One region of the Nocardioides sp. NBC_00368 genome, then DNA from elsewhere that is predicted to be linked to it. Evidence: riboswitches for the same ligand, from Rfam matches in the RefSeq annotation. Region 1 holds a riboswitch; the other holds the start of a gene.
The links. A riboswitch is a leader RNA that binds a small molecule or an ion and turns the genes downstream of it on or off. The one in region 1 is predicted to bind cyclic di-AMP.

Region 1 (9,949 bases):
GAAGGGGGAGGTGCTCAACTACTACGCCCAGATCGCGCCGGTGCTCCTGCCCCAGCTCGAGGATCGCGCGGTGACGAGGATCCGCTGGCCGCACGGCGTCGGGGACATGTCGTTCTTCGAGAAGAACGCCCCGGCCGGCACTCCGAGCTGGGTCCGCACGGTCACCGTCCCGACCACCGGCTCCCGCGCGGCCGACCACAAGGAAGGCACGCTGACCTTCCCGATCCTCGACAGCCTCGCAGCGCTGACCTGGGCCGCCAACCTCTCCGCGCTGGAGCTGCACGTCCACCAGTGGACCGTCGGTGCCGACGGCACCCCGGCCGGCGCCAACCGGATCGTGATCGACCTCGATCCCGGCGAGCCGGCCGGTCTCCAGGAGTGCTGCGAGGTTGCCCTGCTGGTGCGCGAGGCGCTCGGCGCCCGTGACCTCGCCGCGACGCCGGTGCTCAGCGGGAGCAAGGGCGTGCACCTCTACGCTGCGCTGCCCGAGCCCGTGGAGCCGGACGTCGCGACGGCCCTGGCCAAGGAGATCGCCGAGGACCTGCAGAAGACCCACCCGCGCAAGGTGACCGCGACGATGACTAAAAGCCGCAGGTCAGGGAAGGTTTTCCTGGACTGGTCACAGAACTCGGGATCGAAGACGACGATCTGCCCCTACTCGCTGCGGGGCAAGCAGATTCCCACGGTGGCGGCCCCGATCACGTGGGACGAAGTCGCCGAAGGGGCGGAGGATCCGCTCGGTATCGATCAGCTCGGACCTAACGATGTGATCACGCGCTTATCTGAAAGGGGGGATCTCTTCACAAGCCCTACGGGGCTGTAACTATTGTTCTCTCCATGTCTAACTCCGTGCTCGTCGTAGAAGACCAAGAGGACATCGCCGCTCCGCTGGTGCGCACGCTCCAGCGAGAGGGTTACGACGTCACCTGGGTCGACTCCGGCAAGAAGGCGCTGGAGCTGCTCGCGCCCCCGTACGAGGCCGAGCTCGTGCTGCTCGACCTGGGCCTTCCCGACATGGACGGCCTCGAGGTCTGCAAGGCCGCACGTGACAACGGCTACGAGGGCGGGATCATGATCCTCACCGCCCGTGACGCCGAGATCGACCTGGTGGTCGGTCTCGACGCCGGCGCCGACGACTACCTGGCCAAGCCGTTCGCGCTGGCCGTCCTGCAGGCCCGGGTCCGCGCGCTCCTGCGCCGCTCGGGCCCGGTCGAGCCCGGTGCCGACGACGACGCCCTGCGCATCGACGTCGCCGCTCACCGGGTCTACGCCGGCGAGCGCGAGGTGACGCTGACCGGCAAGGAGTTCGCGCTCCTGGCCGTGCTGGCCGCCTCCCGCGACAAGGTGGTCTCCCGCGACCGGCTGATGGCCGAGGTGTGGGACGAGAACTGGTACGGCTCGACCAAGACCCTCGACGTCACCGTCGGACGCCTGCGCCAGAAGCTCGAGGCGGCGGGTGTGCAGGAGAAGGTCGTCGCGGTCCGCGGAGTCGGGTTCCGGCTGGAGGCCGGAGAGTAGGCACAGCCGACTCGAAGCACGGGCAACCGCAAGTTCGACACGGCGTCAAACCGTTGTTCAGCGCGTGAGATGACTCACAAACGACGGCAAAAACACGCGTAACCACGCGGAATGTGCTCACGATCCGGGCATTCCGGATTGGATCAGGTCCAGATCGCATGTCACCTTGGTTGGGCCGTGCAGAACGCACGACCGGCCCCGGTACACGCCGAATCCTGTCCCTCCGGAAGCCGGCCCCTACTACTGAACCCCCTTTACCCTCACACTCAGCAGTACGTATGGGACAGGAGCGGGGGACCCAAGTTCCACGCGACTAACTCGGACGGTCGCTTGGGGTGAAGTCATCCACGGATGGCCGGGCACCTTTCAGCCCGAACCCGACAGCTCACCTCGCAGGCGTGGGAAGGAACTCACGCATGTCCAAGTCCGTATCTCGTCCTGCCCATCGAGGCACCGCGCGCCCGTTCCGGTCGCCGAACAGCTCGATCGCCCGGACGATCGCAGGATCTCTAAGCGGCCACGGCAAGCTCGCCGGCCGCATCACCCTCGCCAGCGGCATCGCCGCCGGTGCCCTGGTGGCGGTCCCCGCTGCCAACGCCGCCCCGGTCTCCTCCCCGACGACCCTCGAGTCGACCGTCGAGACGGCCCCCGTGGTGGAGGCTCCGACCCTGGAGGCCTCGGCCACCCCCGCGGCGATGCTCACCGACATCCAGCAGCTCGAGAGGGCTGTGGAGGTGCAGCAGCGCAAGGCCGAGGCTGCCCGCAAGGCGGCAGAGGCGAAGCGCAAGGCAGCGATCGCGGCCAAGGAGGCCGCGGAGGCGAAGAAGAAGGCCGAGGCGGAGGCCAAGGCCTTCGCCGCGAGCCAGCAGGGCAAGATCGAGCGGGCGATCAGCGTCGCCTCGGAGCAGATCGGCGACCCGTACGTCTGGGGTGCCACCGGTCCGAGCGCGTTCGACTGCTCCGGCCTGACGCAGTACGCCTTCAGCGCCGCCGGCATCGAGCTGCCCCGGGTCTCCCGGGACCAGGCCGCTGCCCTGCCGACGATCCCGAACGACCAGATCCAGCGCGGTGACCTGATGTTCTGGGGCAGCCCGGTCTACCACGTCGGCATCTTCCTGCGCTGGGAGAACGGCCAGGCGATCATGCTGCACGCCCCCAAGCCGGGCACGTCTGTTCGTGAAGAGGCTGCCTGGGACGGCTGGTTCGCCGGCTCGATCCACCAGGCCTGAACCTTCGCGGCTCGGTCTCGGGGCCCGTTCCGACGGGTTCACCCCCACACATCCCCCTGGCGCTCGCCCTCCGGTTCCCCTTGCCGGAGGGCGAGCGCATATGTGGGCCGGCGAATCGGGTGCTGCACCACGCGTCAAGTAACCTGTAAGACGTGGCAGGCCCCGAATTCGACACCGAGATCAAGCAGCTCCAGGCAACGATGCAGACCATCGGCCAGGTGCTGGACCTGGACGCGATGCGCAAGGAGATCGCCGACCTCGGCGAGCAGGTCGCCGCGCCCGACCTCTGGGACGATCAGGACAACGCCACCCGGGTCACCGGACGTCTCTCCCTGCTGCAGGGCGAGCTCAACAAGTTCACCGAGCTCCACACCCGCATCGAGGACCTCGGCCTGATGGTCGAGATGGCCCAGGAGGAGGGCGACGCCGACTCGCTCGCCGAGTCCGAGGCCGAGCTGGGCCGGGTCAAGAAGGCCGTCGAGAGCCTGGAGATCCGCACCCTGCTCTCGGGGGAGTACGACTCCCGCGAGGCCCTGGTGACGATCCGCTCCGGCGCCGGTGGCGTCGACGCCGCCGACTTCGCCGAGATGCTGATGCGGATGTACGTCCGCTGGGCCGAGCGCAACAAGTACCCGGTCGAGGTCTTCGACACCTCTTACGCCGAGGAGGCCGGGCTGAAGTCCGCCACCTTCGCGATCCACGCCCCCTACGCCTACGGCACCCTCTCCGTCGAGGCCGGCACCCACCGCCTGGTGCGGATCAGCCCCTTCGACAACCAGGGCCGCCGCCAGACCTCCTTCGCCGCGGTCGAGGTCGTGCCCGTGCTCGAGCAGACCGACGAGATCGAGATCGACGAGAACGACATCAAGGTCGACGTCTACCGTTCCTCGGGCCCCGGCGGCCAGTCGGTCAACACCACCGACTCGGCGGTCCGGCTGACGCACATCCCCACCGGCACGGTGGTCTCCTGCCAGAACGAGAAGTCGCAGCTGCAGAACAAGGCCGCCGCGATGATCGTCCTCAAGGCCAAGCTGCTCGCGCTGAAGAAGGCCGAGGAGGAGGCGCAGCTCAAGGAGCTGAAGGGTGATGTCGCCGCGTCCTGGGGCGACCAGATGCGCAACTACGTCCTCAACCCCTACCAGATCGTCAAGGATCTCCGTACGACCTACGAGGTCGGCAACCCGCAGGCCGTCTTCGACGGGGACATCGACGGGTTCCTCGAGGCCGGCATCCGCTGGCGCCGGGGTGCCGAGAAGGCCGAACAGAACTGAGCTGATGGCTGCGCAGACGCGCACCAGGCTTCCCCTCCCGGGCCGCGGCGCGGCGTACGTCTATGACGTCTACGGTCCCGAGGACGGGGTGCCGATGGTGCTCTTGCACGAGCTCGGAGGAAGTGCGAAGCGGTGGCAGGAGGTCGTGCCGTCGTTCGCGGCCGAGCACCGGGTCCACGCCTTCGACATGCGTGGGCACGGGGACTCGGACTGGGCCTCCGACTACTCCCACCGGCTCATCGCCGACGACGTGATCGTGGCGATGGACTCGCTCGGCATCTCCGGTGCCGTGGTGGTCGGGCACTCGACCGGCGGCAACGTCGCCCTCCTGGTCGCCATGCACCGGCCCGACCTGGTCTCCCGGCTGGTCATCGAGGACGTGGTGCCGCCTGCCCCGCGCAGGCGGAGGCTGCCCGGTCGCGCCACCCGGCCGATGCCTCACGACTGGGAGTGCATCGCGTCCCTGCTGGTCGAGGCGACGACGTACGACGCGTGGATGTGGGAGCAGCTCGAGCTGCTGCCGATGCCGACCCTGATCGTGGCCGGCGGTGGCAACAGCCACATCCCGCCGGCCGACCTGGAGAAGACCGCCAGCCGGATCCCGGAGGCGGACCTGGTCCACTTCGACGTCGGCCACTTCGTGCACCGCAACCAGCCGCAGGAGTTCGCCGACACCGTCCTGGCCTGGCTCGCGTCGCTGCGCTGAATGCGACGCGTCCCGCGTCGCGGGTGGGATCCCCATCCCTAAGGACCCCACCCGCTATCGCCAGCCGGCTCTGCTCTGACTCAGTGCCCGCGGCGGCGCACGCCGCCCGGTGAGGTGCCTACCCGACCCGAGCGACTAAGTCGATTAAAGCACTCGACTTTGGGTCGACGCAAACGACGCTCCGGTCGAGGCCTGGCGAGTCCTGCTCTCAGGCGGCGGCCGCGGTGGCGGTCACCAGGCACCAGCGGGACGCACGTTTCTGCAGCGCGGCGGTCGGCTCGCCGACCTTGCCGGTGAGCTCGCAGGAGAGCCAGGCGTCACCGAAGAGCCCGCGGTAGACGACCTTCGGCTGCTTCTTCGCGTCGGTGCAGGTGAGGGCGACCGACGGCTTGCCGTACGCCGGGCTCGACGCGGCCTTGCAGCCCTTGGGCACGCTCTTGGTCATCTGAGTCGCCCAGTCCAGGGTGACCGGCGGGGCGAAGACCCAGGCGCGGGCCGAGGTGGCCGCGTCCTCCGGGCCGGTCCAGATGCAGCCGTACTCCTGGGCGACGTCGTTGACCTGGCCCGAGATGGCGGTCTGGTCGCCGTCGCCGTAGGCCTTCTTCTCGGTGGCGGCGCCGCCGAGGGCCTCGGTCGCGTCCTCGGTCGGGACGCGGTCGCAGAACGCGCCGCGACGTACGTGCATCGTGGTGGTGTCGGCGGTGCTCAGGTCGCCCTTCACCTCGGGTGCTTCCGGCTCGTCGTCTTTCAGGGTGAGTACGCCGACCCCGACCGCGATCGCGGTGAGGACTACGGCACCGATGAGGATCCGGACTGCAGAGCGCACGCCGTCAGAGTACAGGGGCAGGTATGTCAGAGCCGAAGTGCTGAGCCCACCACCATTGCACTACCCTCGGTGCGGTGATCCGCTTCGAGAAGGTCAGCAAGGCCTATCCAGGGCAGGCCCGACCCGCCCTCAACAGCCTTTCGATCGACATCCAGAAGGGGGAGTTCGTCTTCCTTGTGGGGCAGTCGGGCTCGGGCAAGTCGACGGCGCTCAAGCTCATGCTGCGCGAGCAGCGGCCGACCACCGGCCGGGTCTATGTCGCCGGCAAGGAGATCAACCGTCTCGCCGGCTGGAAGGTGCCGCGACTGCGCCGCCAGGTCGGCACCATCTTCCAGGACTTCCGCCTCCTCGCGAACAAGAACGTCGCCGAGAACGTCGCCTTCGCGATGCAGGTGACCGGCCACTCCAACCGCGAGATCCGCCAGCGCGTCCCGGAGACGCTCGAGCTGGTCGGTCTCGACGGCAAGGGCGACCGGATGCCCGACGAGCTCTCCGGTGGTGAGCAGCAGCGCGTCGCCGTCGCCCGCGCGTTCATCAACCGACCGATGATCCTGATCGCCGACGAGCCGACCGGAAACCTCGACCCCGGCAACACCGTCGGCATCATGCGCCTGCTCGACCGCATCAACCGGTCGGGCACCACCATCGTGATGGCGACCCACGACGTCCAGATGGTCGACCAGATGCGCAAGCGCGTCATCGAGCTCGAGCACGGCCACCTCGTACGCGACCAGGTCCAGGGCGGCTACGGGGCTCAGTTCTGAGGCTTCAGTCCTCGGCCCGCCCCGCTCACCCTGACCAGGCTCTCGACTAGAGAAAGTTTCCTCTACCCGCCATGCAGCTGCGTTATGTATTCACCGAGCTCCGCCAGGGGCTACGCCGCAACCTGTCCATGCACGTCGCGGTGGCCCTGACCCTGCTCGTCTCGCTCACCCTGGCCGGCGTCGGCCTGCTGCTGCGTGAGCAGGCCCAGCTGACCGAGGAGGTCTGGGGCGACGAGCTGCAGATCACCTTCTACATGTGCAACGGCGCCAACGACCGCAACCCGCAGTGCGCGGGCGCCGTCGACGACAGCCAGAAGAAGGTCATCACCGACGCCCTCGACGACAACAAGTACGTCGACAAGGTCGAGGAGGAGAGCCAGGAGCAGGCCTACGAGCGGCTGCAGGCTCTCGACGTCGAGGGCGTCAGCGGTCCCGACCCGGTGGTCAAGGCCGACGACATGTGGGAGTCCTACTGGGTCACGATGACCGACCCGCACCACTCCGCCGAGATCATCGAGGCGGTCGCCGGCCTGGACGGCATCGACCACGTCGGTGACGTCCACGAGGTCACCGGGCCGATCCTCGCCGCCGTCGACGGGCTGCAGAGCGCGGCGCTGGTCGGCGCGATCGTGCTGGTCATCGCGGCGCTGCTGCTGGTCGCCAACACCATCCGGCTGGCCGCCTTCGCCCGCCGCCGCGAGATCGGGATCATGCGGCTGGTCGGTGCCTCGACCCTCTACATCGCGCTCCCGTTCCTTCTCGAGTCGCTCGTGGTGGCCCTGGTCGGCATCGCACTGTCCGGTGTCGCGCTGGCCTCGGTGATGTACTTCGGCGTCGAGCAGCGGCTCTCGTCCACCGCGGTGACGCAGTGGGTCGGCTGGGAGGAGTTCTTCAGCTCCTTCGCCATCGTCGCGGTCCTCGGCATCCTGCTCACGCTCGTTCCGACACTCTTGCTCACGAGGAAATACATCAAGGTCTGATCCGGATCGCCTACGGTCTGTCGGTAACACTTCCCCACAGACCGAGGTTGATCCGTGCGCGCCTTCCCCCGTGCCGGTCGGCTTGCCGCTGCGCTGAGCTGTGCAGTGGTGGCTACCGTCCTGCTCTCGCCCTCCCTGCCGTCCTCCGCGGACGAGCGGGACCGGCTCGAGCAGGAGCAGCGGGAGATCCAGCGTGACCAGAAGGCCGCGGCCGAGGACCTCGAGCACTCCAGTGCCGGGCTGCGGGAGGCATCGGCGACGTACGCCGCGGCGCGGGAGAAGCTGGACCGGGCCCAGACCCGGCTGAACGAGCTCAACGCCCAGCTCGTCGAGGTGCAGGCCGCGCACACCCAGGTGAAGGCGGAGCTCGCCGAGCAGAAGGTGCTCCTCGCGGCGGCGAAGAAGGAGCTCGCCGAGGGCCAGGCCGAGGTGAAGGCGCAGCGCGAGGAGATGCGCGACGAGATCCTGTCCCGGTTCACCGGGGGAGACCCGCGCCTGGCGCAGGCCGCGGCCCTGCTCTCCGGCGGCTCGCTCGAGGACCTGATGCGGCAGCAGACGTACGTCGACGCGGCCAATGCGGGCCAGGACGCCACCCTCCAGCGGATGGAGGCGACCGAGACGATGCTCGTCGTCCGTGAGGCCGAGGTGCAGGAGGCGACCGACGCGGTCGCGGCCAAGGAGAAGAGGGCCCGCGAGCTGGTCGCCGAGGTCGACTCGGTCCGGGACCAGGCCGCTGCGGCCCACGACGAGATGTCGGCCCTGGCCGAGCGGGCAGCCACCGCGAAGCGCTCGGCCGAGGCGGCCCGGGCGGCGGACGCCGCCGAGCTGCGCAAGCTGGAGGCGGAGGAGTCGGCGCTGCGTACGAAGATCCGGTCGCTGGCGTCGGCCGGCTCCGGCACCGACCGCAACGTCGGCTCGGTCGGCGGACTCTTCGGGGCGCCGGTGACCGACACCTACATCACCTCGCCCTACGGGATCCGCAAGCACCCGATCTACGGCTACGTCGCTCTGCACAACGGCACCGACTACCACGCGCCGTGCGGGCGCCCGCTGCTCGCCATCGAGTCCGGGCAGATCATCTCGACCTCCTACTCGAGCGTGTGGGGCAACCGCCTGCACCTCTACCTCGGCAAGGTCAACGGGCACTCCTACACCGCCGTCTACAACCACATCTCGAGCTATGCGAGGCGCTCGGGGAGCGTCGGGCGTGGTGAGACCGTGGCGTACGCGGGGACCACGGGCTGGTCCACGGGCTGCCACCTGCACTTCACCGTCCTGCGCGACGGGACCCCGGTCGACCCGGTACCTCTGATCGGCGGCTGAGGCCTAAACGTTTCGCGGTCATGACCGTGCGCCTGAGAGAATGGTGGAATGGCGAAGGAGCAGGGGCGCAAGATGATCGCGCAGAACAAGAAGGCGCGACACGACTATCACATCGAGGACACCTACGAGGCCGGCATGGTCCTGCAGGGCACCGAGGTGAAGTCGCTGCGTGAGGGTCGCGCGTCCCTGGTCGATGGCTTCGTCGACATCGACCGCGGCGAGGCCTGGATCCACGGGATCCACATCCCCGAATACCTCAACGGCACCTGGACCAACCACTCCGCCCGCCGCAAGCGCAAGCTGCTCCTCCACCGCGCCGAGATCGACAAGATCGAGCGCAAGGTCGCCGAGAAGGGCCTCACCGTCGTCCCCCTCGCCCTCTACTTCCTCAACGGCCGCGCCAAGGTCGAGATCGGCGTCGCCAAGGGCAAGAAGTCGTGGGACAAGCGCAACACCATCGCCGAGCGTACGGCCAAGCGGGAGGCCGAGGTCGAGGTCGGGCGCAAGCTCAAGGGGATGAAGGGATAACCGAGTGGGGAATGTCTGCAGGGGACTGTAGTGTTGTCCTGTTGCCAGCATCGCTGGCATTGAAAACTCAAAAGGGGCTGATCGGTTTCGACTTGGGACGTTGCTCCCAGGGGAAGCGGGTCGAGGAGCCAGCGTCATCTCGTAAACGATCGCTGGAAACCAATAACTGCCAACGCTAAGCGCAGTTCCTTCGCTCTCGCCGCCTGACGCGGTGATCGAAGCGTCTGACCGAGTATCCGTCTCCGGCTCGGATCCAGGCGTCATCTAGGAGACTCCACCTCATGCACATGCCGACGGGGCATGAGGGACATCTAGTCGGCTGAGCCTGTCGGGGACGTGTCTGCGTCGAGCCCCGGGGATGAGAGAACGCCACCCACAGACTGCACCCGGAGAAGACCTGGCACGGCGCTCGAGGACCGGGGTTCGATTCCCCGCAGCTCCACGAACCTCTGGCCGACGTGTGCCCGCGCTTCGCGCGGGCCACGTCGGTTCGTCATTTCAGGCGACGCTCCGCGTCGCGGCGGGGGATATCCCCCGCACCCCCTTAGTTGCGCGTGGTTGGTGTCGTAGGTGGTGAAGGGGCCACGAGCGGCTCTTAAATGTGCCCCGACGCATGCCGCCCCAACTCGGGCCCTCCGGCCTCGAAATATGCGCTTGACGAGATGCTCGGGCCCGTACGGGTGGGTACGAAACCCTGCACGCAATGATCGGCCCGCAGATCCCCGCTATGGCGGAAAAATGCCGGGGAGGCAGGTGATGGTGACGACATAGCGGAGCACGGATGCGACTGCAGGCGGAAGACTT
Region 2 (9,949 bases), 420 kb from region 1:
CGATCATCGCGTTGCGGATGAACGGGCGACGAGCCATACCGGACTCGTTGAGCGCGGCCTTGAGCTCGGCGATGGCGACCTCGCGGGTGGCGGGGGAGGAGGCGGCCGGGTGGCGGTCCTCCGCGTGCTCGATGTCGACGACGAGCTTGCGAGCCCACTGGATGACACCGATGCCGAGGAAGAGGAGCGCGAAGCCGAGGGTCGAGCCCAGCGCCAGGTTGGAGGCGCCGTAGCCCGCCCAGACGTCACCGTCGTAGCCGGGCTCGATGGTGAAGTAGGCGACCACGAACAGCACCGAGCAGAGCGCGGAGAGACCGAAGAAGAGGCTCACCTGACGCTCGGCGCGCTTCTCCGCCTTCGGGTCGACGTCGGTAGGACGCCAGTGATGCTCGTGCATACCCGGGTCGGGCAGCAGCGCGTCCGTGTGCGCGTTGAGCTCGGGGTGCGAGTCGTCGTGCTTCTCGATCTCGCTGAGGTCGCTGCTCACTTGGCAGATCCCTTCTTGGTCTGGTTGGTGCGCGTGGTGTGCGAGGCGATCCACACGGCGAAAGCCACCAGGACGCCGAGACCGACGACCCAGGCGACGATGCCCTCGGTCACCGGACCGAGCGAACCGTTGTTGAAGCCGCCGTAGTCGGGCTGCTCCTTCATCGACTCGACGTAGGAGATGACCGCCTTCTTCTCCTCCGGGCTGATGTTGCCGTCGGAGAAGGTGTCCATGGACTGCGGACCGGTCAGCATCGCCTCGTAGATGTGCTTCGGGTCGGTGTTGAGGATGCTCGGAGCCTCACCGCCGCGCGGCATGGCGCCGCCGGCACCGGTGAAGTTGTGGCACGCGGTGCAGTTGGTCAGGAAGATCTGGCCACCGAGGGTGACCGCCTCCTCCTTCTCCTTCTCGGACGCGTAGGTCTCCGGGTCGTACTGCTCCTCGTCCGGGATCGCCGGGCCGGGGCCGAGGCTGGCGACGTACGCGGCCATGGCGTCGATCTCGTCCTGGTTGAAGCTCGGGTCCTTGACCTCGACCTGGGCGCCGGGCTGAGCCATCGGCATCCGGCCGGTGCCGACCTGGAAGTCGACGGAGGCGGCACCGACACCGATCAGGGAGGGGCCGTAGAGCTTCCCGTTCTGGGTGGTGATGCCCTCACCGTTGGAGCCGTGGCAGGTGGAGCAGTTGATCATGAAGAGCTCTTTGCCCTCGGCGACGAGGGCGGCGTTGTCCTTCTCCTGCTCGGCCTGGGAGGCCGGGGCGAGAGCGGCGTACGCACCGCCGGTGCTCAACAGGGCGACCAGGAGCACGGCGGCACCGGCCAACGGGCGGCGACGGTGCCGCGACAGTCGACCGACGGAGCGGTTCAGTAGACGCACATTCAGTCCTTGGTCACTTGAGGAGGTAGATGGTCGCGAACAGGCCGATCCACACCACGTCGACGAAGTGCCAGTAGTAGGACACGACGATCGCGGAGACGGCCTGCTCGTGGGTGAAGCGCTTGGCGACGTAGGTCCGGCCGAGCACGAAGAGGAAGGCGATCAGACCGCCGGTGACGTGCAGGCCGTGGAAGCCGGTGGTCAGGTAGAAGACCGAGCCGTAGGGGTCGTCAGGACCGGTGATGCCCCGGTTGAGGGCGATGCCTTCCTGGACCAGGGCCGCGTACTCCGTCGCCTGACCGGCGATGAAGACCGCGCCCATGAGGTAGGTGAGGATGAACCACTCACGCAGGCCCCACAGGCGGATCGCGAGCAGGGAGCCCTTACGTCCGACCTGGCCGCGCTCGGCGGCGAAGACGCCGAACTGGCAGGTGAACGACGACAGCACGAGGATGGTCGTGTTGACCGCCGCGAACGGGATGTTGAGTCCCTCGGTGTTTGCCTCCCACACCTCGGGGCTGACCGCGCGGATCGTGAAGTAGGCCGCGAACAGCGCCGCGAAGAACATCAGCTCGCTTGCGAGCCAGATGATCGTCCCCACGCTGACCATGCTCGGACGGTCGTGATGCCCGTGCAGGCGGGCTGTTGGAAGAGTCGATACTGTCGCCACGCCCGCCATTATGTCCTGCCCCTTTCCCAGAGTCTTCTTGGGACCCTGTGTGTCGTGTCCGAGGGTGCCTTCACACCCCTTGGACACCGCTCAGGTTCGGTGTGTGACATGTGGCCGCGGACCCTGGTGTTGGCGCTAGCATCGGGGTGTGACCGACACCACCTCGAATTCTCTGAAGATCCTCGTCTACAGCGACGACATCGACGTACGCAAGCAGGTGATCCTCGCTCTCGGACGCCGTCCGCACCCCTCCCTCCCGGAGGTGGAGTACGTCGAGGTGGCGACCGAGCCGGCCGTGCGCGCGCAGCTCGACGCCGGCGGCCTGGCACTGGCCGTGCTCGACGGGGAGGCCGCTCCGGCCGGCGGGCTTGGGATCGCCAAGGCGGTCAAGGACGAGGTGCCGGACGCGCCGCCGATCGTGGTCCTCATCGGTCGTCCCCAGGATGCGTGGCTCGGCACCTGGTCGCGTGCGGAGGCCACCGTCGCCCACCCGCTCGACCCGTTCGAGCTGGCCCGGACGGTCGTGGGACTGTTGCGGCCCGTTAACGTTGGCGCATGACGTCCGCCCCCAACTCCTGGCCCGAGGTCCTCACCACGCTGGTCGCGCGACGGTCCCTGTCCGCGCACCAGGCGGCGTGGGCGATGGGGGAGATCCTCTCCGGCGAGGCGACGAGCGCGCAGATCGCCGCCTTCGCGGTGGGACTGCGCGCCAAGGGCGAGACCGTCGACGAGCTCGCCGGGGTCGCCGACGGGATGCTGGCCAAGGCCAACCCGATCTTCGTGCCCGGGCGCGTGCTCGACATCGTCGGCACCGGTGGTGACCGGTCGTTCTCGGTCAACATCTCCACGATGTCGGCGATCGTCGCGGCCGGTGCCGGCGCCAAGATCGTCAAGCACGGCAACCGGTCCGCCTCGTCCAAGTCGGGGTCGGCCGACGTGCTCGAGGCGCTCGGGATCCGGCTCGACCTCGATGTCTCGCGCGTCGGTGAGGTGGCCGAGGAGGCCGGGATCACCTTCCTGTTCGCCGCGGCCTTCCACCCCGCGATGCGTCATGCCGCCGCCGCGCGGCGTGAGATCGGCATCGCCACCGTCTTCAACCTGCTCGGCCCGCTGACCAACCCGGCGCGCCCCGCGTCCTCCGCGATCGGCTGCGCCGATGCCGCCGCGGCGCCGGTCATGGCCGGGGTCTTCGCCCGCCGTGGCGTCGACGCCTGGGTCTTCCGTGGCGACGACGGCCTCGACGAGCTCACCACCACCACGAGCTCCCACGTGTGGATGGTCTCGCAGGGTGTCGTGACCGAGGCGAGCGTCGAGCCGCTCGACCACGGCATCGCCCGCGCCACCGCCGAGGACCTCCGCGGCGACGACGCCGTCTACAACGCCTCCGTCGTCCGTCGTCTGCTGGCGGGGGAGAAGGGCGCCGTACGCGACGCCGTGCTGCTCAACGCCGGTGCCGCTCTCGCGGTCCACGACGCCGGCTCCGGCAGCGTCGACGAGCGGCTCTCCGGCGGGATCGCCCGGGCCGCGGATGCCATCGACTCCGGGGCGGCGCAGGCTGTGCTCGACCGGTGGGTCGCTGCTACTTCTCGTTGATCTAGATGATCACGCGCCGACTCGGCGGCACACGACGGGCTTGCGCCCGTTGCCCGTCAGTCCAGGCCGATGGAGAAGGCGGCTTCCAGGTCGACCTGGGAGTAGGTGCGGAAGGCGATGTGGGTCTCCGTCTCGAGCACGCCGGGGACCTTGTTGATCTTGTCGGCGACCACCGTGGCCACCTCCTCGTGGGCACGGACGCGCACCAGGGCGATCAGGTCGATCTGGCCGGTCACGGAGTAGACCTCGCTGACGCCGTCGATGGCGGCCACGGCCTCTGCCACCTCGGGGATCTGGGAGACCTCGGCATTGATGAAGACGATCGCTGTGATCACGCAGGTCACGTTAGCCGATCGGCCTAGAGGCTCGCTGCCCGCCGGCCCGCACCGCCGATCGGGCAGGTCCACTCGCCCTCGATGTGAGCGAGGCGTACGCCCGGGGACTCCAGCCAGCGCAGCACCAGCTCGGTCTCCTCGGCGCTCGCGGCCGGCACCGGCCCGGGTGCGTCCAGGACCGTCTCCGCGCTGAGCTGGAGGCCGGCGACGTAGGCGTGCGCGTTGGCGTCGCGGGGGATCACCCCGGCCGCGGCGAGCCGCCCGTGGCGGACGACGTGGACCGCCCAGCGGCCGTCTTCCTCCCGTCGGATCGCGGTGAGGTCGGGCACCCGGGTCAGGGCGCTGAGCCGCTGGGTGCGGGCTGCGGCGCGCAGGTAGGAGGTGAGCCGGTCGCGGTGGACGGCCGCCTCCTCGAACCGCTCCTGCTCGGCCAGGCCGGTGAGCCGCTCGGTGATCGTCTCGACGACCTCGTCGGGCCGGTGGAGCAGCGACTCGCGGACCCGGGCCACCAAGGTCGCGTACGTCTCGGCCGGGACGCTCTGGTCGCACGGGCTCAGGCAGCGGTGGAGCTCGGCGAGGACGCACGGGGTCTTGCGCGGGAGCAGCGGGAGCCGGTCGGAGCACTGCCGGATCGGGAACGTGTCGTGGAGCGCCTGGAGCGCCTTCTCGGCGACCTTCTTGGACCCGAACGGCCCGAGGTAGTCGGCGTCGTCGTCCAGCACTCGCTTCACCAGCGAGAGCCTCGGCCACGGCTCCTGGGTGAGCTTGACGAAGTGCATCTTCTCCGGCCGCCGTGAGCGGCGGTTGTAGGGCGGCTTGTGCTCGCCGATGAGCCGCAGCTCGCGCACCCCGGCCTCCAGCGCCGTGGCGCACTCGATGCCCTGCACGGTCGCCGCCAGCCCGACCATCTCGCCCATCCGGGATCGGGTCTCGGAGGCGGTGAAGTAGGTGCGTACGCGCGTGCGCAGGTCCTTCGAGGTGCCGATGTAGAGCACCCGGTCCTGGCTGTCCTTGAACAGATAGACGCCGGGCGCGTGCGGCAGGTCCTCGGCCAGGTGGCGCTTCTTGCGCTGGGCGGTGGTGACCTTGGCCGAGAACGCGGCCAGGTCCTCGAGCGTCAGAACGCCGAGGTTGCCGAGGCGCTCCATCATCCCGTGGAGGACGTCGACGGTCGCCCGGGCGTCCTGGAGCGCGCGGTGGTTGGGGGTCGTGGGGGAGCCGAAGACCCGGGCGAGCGAGCCGAGCTTGTGGTTGGGCGCCTCGTCGCGGGTGATCACCCGGCGGGCGATCTTCACCGTGTCGAGCACCTCGAAGCGCGGCCACGGCCGCTCCTGCTTCGCGGCGAAGTGCTTGAGGAAGCCCACGTCGAAGGGGGCGTTGTGGGCGACCAGCACGCAGCCCTCGGCGAACTCGAGGAACGCCGGCAGCACCGACTCGATCGTGGGGGAGGAGGCGACCATCGAGTTGGTGATGCCGGTCAGGACCGCGATCGACGGTGGGATGCCGGTGTGTGGGTTGACCAGGGTCTGGAACTCGCCCAGCACCTCGCCGCCGCGCACCTTCACCGCGCCGATCTCGGTGATCATGCCGCCGTTGTCGGGGCTGTTGCCGGTCGTCTCCAGGTCGACCACGCAGAAGGTGAGGTCGCGCAGCGGTCGGCCGAGCTCGTCGAAGCCGCGCTGCGCCTCCCAACGGCCAGCGGTCTCCTGGTGCCGGCGTGCCACGGCTCGGGCGCGCATCTCCTTCCGCGCCTCACGAACCGCCGCACTGCTCATGTTCGAACACACTAGCGGGTCTCACCGACAGTTCTTGATGCGATTGCTTCGCAATTCGCGCAGCGCCTGCGCTTGATCCTCGTCTTCCTCCGCTCCGTTCGTCGCTGCGCTCCTCACTGCGCTGCGTCCAGACGAGGAGCGCTCTGGCGCTGTACTTGATGCGATTGCTTCGCAATTCGCGCAGCGCTTTCGCTTGATCCTCGTCTTCCTCCGCTTCGTTCGTCGCTGCGCTCCTCGCTGCGCTGCGTCCAGACGAGGAGCGCTCTGGCGCTGTACTTGTGGCGATTGCTTCGCAATTCGCGCAGCGCCTGCGCTTGATCCTCGTCTTCCTCCGCTGCGCTCAGTCGCTTCGCTCCCTCGCTCCGCTGCGTCCAGACGAGGAGCGCTCCGGCGCTGGGTTGTCGGCGATTGCTTCGCAGTTCGCGCAGCGCGGTCAGCCGAGCAGAGGCGAGAGGGAGGAGAGGGGGACGGTGCGGGCGCCGGCGCGGCGTACGTCCTTGATGATCTCGGCGTCGTCGGTGGCGACGAGGATGATGCGGCCGGCGGGCTCGGCGTCGACGAGGTCGCGGATGACGTCGTCGGCGATGACGCCCTCGGGGGAGAAGAGGACCTTGACGCCGCGCGGAGGCACGGCGGTGGGACGTACGGACGCGGAGTGGGCGTCGAAGACGACGGTCGTCTCGGCGCCGGTGCGGGCCGCGATCGGAGCGATCGCGCGCAGCAGCCGCAGCCGCTGGGCATCGAGCGCGGAGTCGGGCCACAGGGCCTTGGAGACGTTGTAGCCGTCCACGATCAGCCGGACCCTGGGCATCGCCAGGAACTGCTCGAGGTGGGCGCTGCTGGTGACTCCGGCGCCCGCGGCGGCGTCCGCGGAGGCCAGCTCGGCCTCGACTCGCTCGCCCGGGGTGCCGGTGACCGGGGGCAGGGCGAGCTCGCGGCGGAGTCCTCCGGCCGCGTCGAGCAGGGTGTCGAGCAGGAAGCGGGCCCGCAGCGAGGCGTCCTCGCGATCCGTCTTCGAGGTGCGCCGCTCCGCGGCCGCCTCGCGCTCCAGCTTGTCGACCTGGCTGCGGAGCTGGCGCAGCTGCCGGTCGCGTGCGGCCAGCTCGTCCTGGGCGCGGGCGAGCGCCTCGCGCGCCTCGGTCAGGGCCTCGTCCAGCCCGGTGCCGGCCTCGCGGGCGGCGGCCCGGGCCTCGCCGAGCTTGCGTCGCAGCGTGGTGTTGTCGGCCTTGAGCTCGTCGAGACGGGCCTTGCGGTCGGCGCGCACCTCACGGATCTCGTCCTCCGCGGCGGCGAGCTTGCCGCGCAGGCGCGCGACCTCGGCGTCGACCGCCGGGACCGCGGCCGCGTCCAGCCGGTCCAGGGCCTCCTTGAGCGAGACCTCCCAGCCGTCGGGCCGGACGAGCCACACGACGGCGGCCGCCTCGGCCGGATCCTCGGGCAGCGTGAGGTCCTCGGCGGAGCCCTCGGAGACGTACGCCGGGCGCAGCTGGCTCCCGACCTTCTCCCGCACCTCGTCGTCGGTCTCGAGCACCGAGGCGATCATCGCGCCGCCGGCCTTGGCGCGCCGGGCGGGGGCGAAGTCGGCGATCCGCTTGAGCGCGGGCGGGAGGCGCACCACGTCGGGAAGCACCCCGGCCGTGAGCGCGACGATGCGCCCCCGGACCGTGTCGGGGAGCGTCGCGTACGCGGAGACCTCCATACGTCAAGTGTAGAGACCGGGCCGACGATCGCCGCCTCGAATACCGCGCTGCGATGGTGGTGACACGCCGCACGCAACCGTACGAAAGCAAAAATGTCGGTGGTCGGTGAGACCGTCGCAGCATGACGACGAGAATCGACTGTGACACCTGCCTCGTGCGCGGACTGGCGTGCCACGACTGCGTGGTCACCGTGCTGCTGGGCCCGCCTCCGGAGCTGACCATCGAGGACGAGGAGCGCCGGGCGCTCGACGTGCTCGCCGATGGTGGGCTGGTCCCGCCGCTGCGGATGGTGGCTCTGCCATTAGTGGAGGGTATGTAGCCGAACTTTTGGGCGTGGGTGGTTGGCAGGTGGGGGATCCCGTCGGCTAGTGTGCGCAGGAACTTGGCACTCGTGGGAGTGAGTCAACCGACTCACGCGAGTGTCGCGCTTAGTCCAGGCCCGCTTCGGGGCGGGCCAGGAGCCGGGGAACCACACCGGTCGTACGCCGCAACGCGGAGTGCGATCACCTGGGGTGCATCCGCCGCAAGGGCGATCTGGGGGACCAGGTCGAGGAGCGGTGGTAGGGCAGGTCGTGCCTGAACCCGTCAGCTCACCCGGTAGGCGTTCAACGACTACACAAGGAGACCGTCCGCTCGTGACACGCGACCGGAAGCGACTCATTGCCGGAGCAGCCGGCATCGCCGCCATCGGTGTCGCCGGGATCATTCCCGCCGCGACCCCCGCCCAGGCCGAACCAGACATCGACGACGTTCGCAAGAAGGTCGACAAGCTCTACACGCAGGCCGAGGCGGCCAACGAGGACTTCAGCAACGCCAAGCTGCGGCTGCAGGACCTCAAGGACCAGCTCGAGGACCTCAACGCCGACGAGAAGCGCCAGAGCAAGGAGCTCGACAAGATCCGCGCCGAGCTCCGCGACTCCGTGCTGCGCCAGTTCGAGGGCTCCGACGTCTCTGCCGTCGGCCAGGTGATCACCTCCGAGGACCCGCAGGAGTTCCTCGCCGGTCTCGCCACCGTCTCGTCCTACAACGCGCTGCAGGCCGACCTGCTGGCCCGCTACAACACCGAGGCCGAGGCCCTCCAGGTGCGTCGCGAGGCGACCGAGGACGCCAAGGCCCAGATGGCCAAGGTCAAGACGACCATGCAGCAGAAGAAGAGCGAGATCGACGAGAAGTTCGAGGCGGCCCAGGCCGAGCTCGACGAGCTCGAGGCCGATGAGCTGGAGGCCATCCAGTCCACCGACACCAGCATCCCGTCCAACCTGCCGCCGCCCTCGGGCCGCGCCAAGGTGGCCGTGGACTACGCCCTCGCCCAGGTCGGCGACGCCTACGTCTACGGGGCCACCGGCACCGAGTCGTGGGACTGCTCGGGCCTCACCATGGGTGCCTGGGGTCAGGCCGGTGTCTCGCTGCCGCACTCCTCCTCGGCGCAGTACAGCAGCGGCCCCCAGGTCTCGCGCGACCAGCTCGCCCCCGGTGACCTGGTCTTCTTCTACAGCCCGATCAGCCACGTCGGCATCTACATCGGCAACGGCCAGATGGTGCATGCGTCCAACCCGAGCACCGGTGTGAAGGTCTCGCCGATCGACGAGATGCCCTACACGGGCGCCGTCCGCCCGGGCTGAGTTGACCCAGGACCCCGAAGAGGCCGATCGTTCGCAGGTGCGAACGGTCGGCTCTCTTCTTTCCCGCCTCCAGGCCCGCCCCGCTCTCATCGGGGCCGCGCTGGTGCTGGTGATGCTCCTCGCCGGGTTCGTCGGGTGGCGGCTCACCGGCGGGGGCGAGTACGTCGCGCCCACTCCGACCACCGCGCCGGTGGTTCGCGCCGACACCGCGGGCGCCCGGGCCTCGCTGGAGCAGCTGGTCGCCGGCGTACGTGAGGGGGCGGAGCCCGACGGCGAGGACGCCGCCTCGGTCGCGGTGCGCAACGCGCTCGCCATCGGCCTCGAGGACGTCACCGCGAGGTACGTCGCCGAGGCGGGCAACGTGGAGCAGGACGGCTCCTTCATGGCCGACGTGGAGATGTCGTGGCGCACGCCGGGCGACCCGGCGCTGACCGAGGAGCTCAGGGTCGGTTTCGACGCCGAGGGGGCGATCACCGGGTTCTCGGCGTCCCAGGGCACCCGGATGCCGTTGTGGCTGAGCGGTCCCGTCGAGGTGCGCCGCAGCGGCTCGAGCCTCGTGATCGTCCAGGCCTCGGCCGAGGTCGCCGACCGCTACGCCGAGCTGGCCGCCACCGCGGTCACCCAGGTCCGCAAGGTGATCCCGTGGGACCAGCCGCGTCTGGTCCTCGAGGTGCCCGCCACCGGCCTCGACTCCGCGCTGGGCGCCCAGCAGGGCACCTACACCGCCGTCGCCGCGGTGACCGCGACCGTCGACGGGTCCACGAAGGCCGGGACACCCCTGCACGTGTGGGTCAACCAGGGCGTCATCGGCGACCTGGACGCACCCGGCGCCCAGGTGGTCATCACCCACGAGGCCACGCACGCGGCCACCGACGCGGCGACCAACACC

Region 2: linked by a shared signal. The riboswitch ahead of OG984_RS10850 (C40 family peptidase) and the one ahead of OG984_RS12895 (C40 family peptidase) in region 1 are both predicted to bind cyclic di-AMP.

What each region holds. Positions count from the first base shown of each region.
Region 1 covers NZ_CP107970.1:2,697,167-2,707,115, reverse strand. Annotated here, with positions in the region: gene ligD (non-homologous end-joining DNA ligase) at 1-823, shown strand, start outside; gene OG984_RS12900 (response regulator transcription factor) at 838-1,518, shown strand; cyclic di-AMP (ydaO/yuaA leader) riboswitch at 1,772-1,932, shown strand; gene OG984_RS12895 (C40 family peptidase) at 1,935-2,747, shown strand; gene prfB (peptide chain release factor 2) at 2,900-4,018, shown strand; gene OG984_RS12885 (alpha/beta fold hydrolase) at 4,023-4,724, shown strand; gene OG984_RS12880 (hypothetical protein) at 4,933-5,550, opposite strand; gene ftsE (cell division ATP-binding protein FtsE) at 5,625-6,314, shown strand; gene ftsX (permease-like cell division protein FtsX) at 6,386-7,294, shown strand; gene OG984_RS12865 (peptidoglycan DD-metalloendopeptidase family protein) at 7,349-8,617, shown strand; gene smpB (SsrA-binding protein SmpB) at 8,666-9,145, shown strand; RNA gene ssrA (transfer-messenger RNA) at 9,219-9,590, shown strand.
Region 2 covers NZ_CP107970.1:2,277,456-2,287,404, reverse strand. Annotated here, with positions in the region: gene qcrA (cytochrome bc1 complex Rieske iron-sulfur subunit) at 1-487, opposite strand, end outside; gene qcrC (cytochrome bc1 complex diheme cytochrome c subunit) at 484-1,365, opposite strand; gene ctaE (aa3-type cytochrome oxidase subunit III) at 1,379-2,044, opposite strand; gene OG984_RS10880 (hypothetical protein) at 2,184-2,594, shown strand; gene trpD (anthranilate phosphoribosyltransferase) at 2,591-3,628, shown strand; gene OG984_RS10870 (Lrp/AsnC family transcriptional regulator) at 3,685-3,963, opposite strand; gene OG984_RS10865 (DEDD exonuclease domain-containing protein) at 3,987-5,738, opposite strand; gene OG984_RS10860 (NYN domain-containing protein) at 6,172-7,437, opposite strand; gene OG984_RS10855 (hypothetical protein) at 7,560-7,757, shown strand; cyclic di-AMP (ydaO/yuaA leader) riboswitch at 7,854-8,058, shown strand; gene OG984_RS10850 (C40 family peptidase) at 8,074-9,060, shown strand; gene OG984_RS10845 (hypothetical protein) at 9,098-9,949, shown strand, end outside.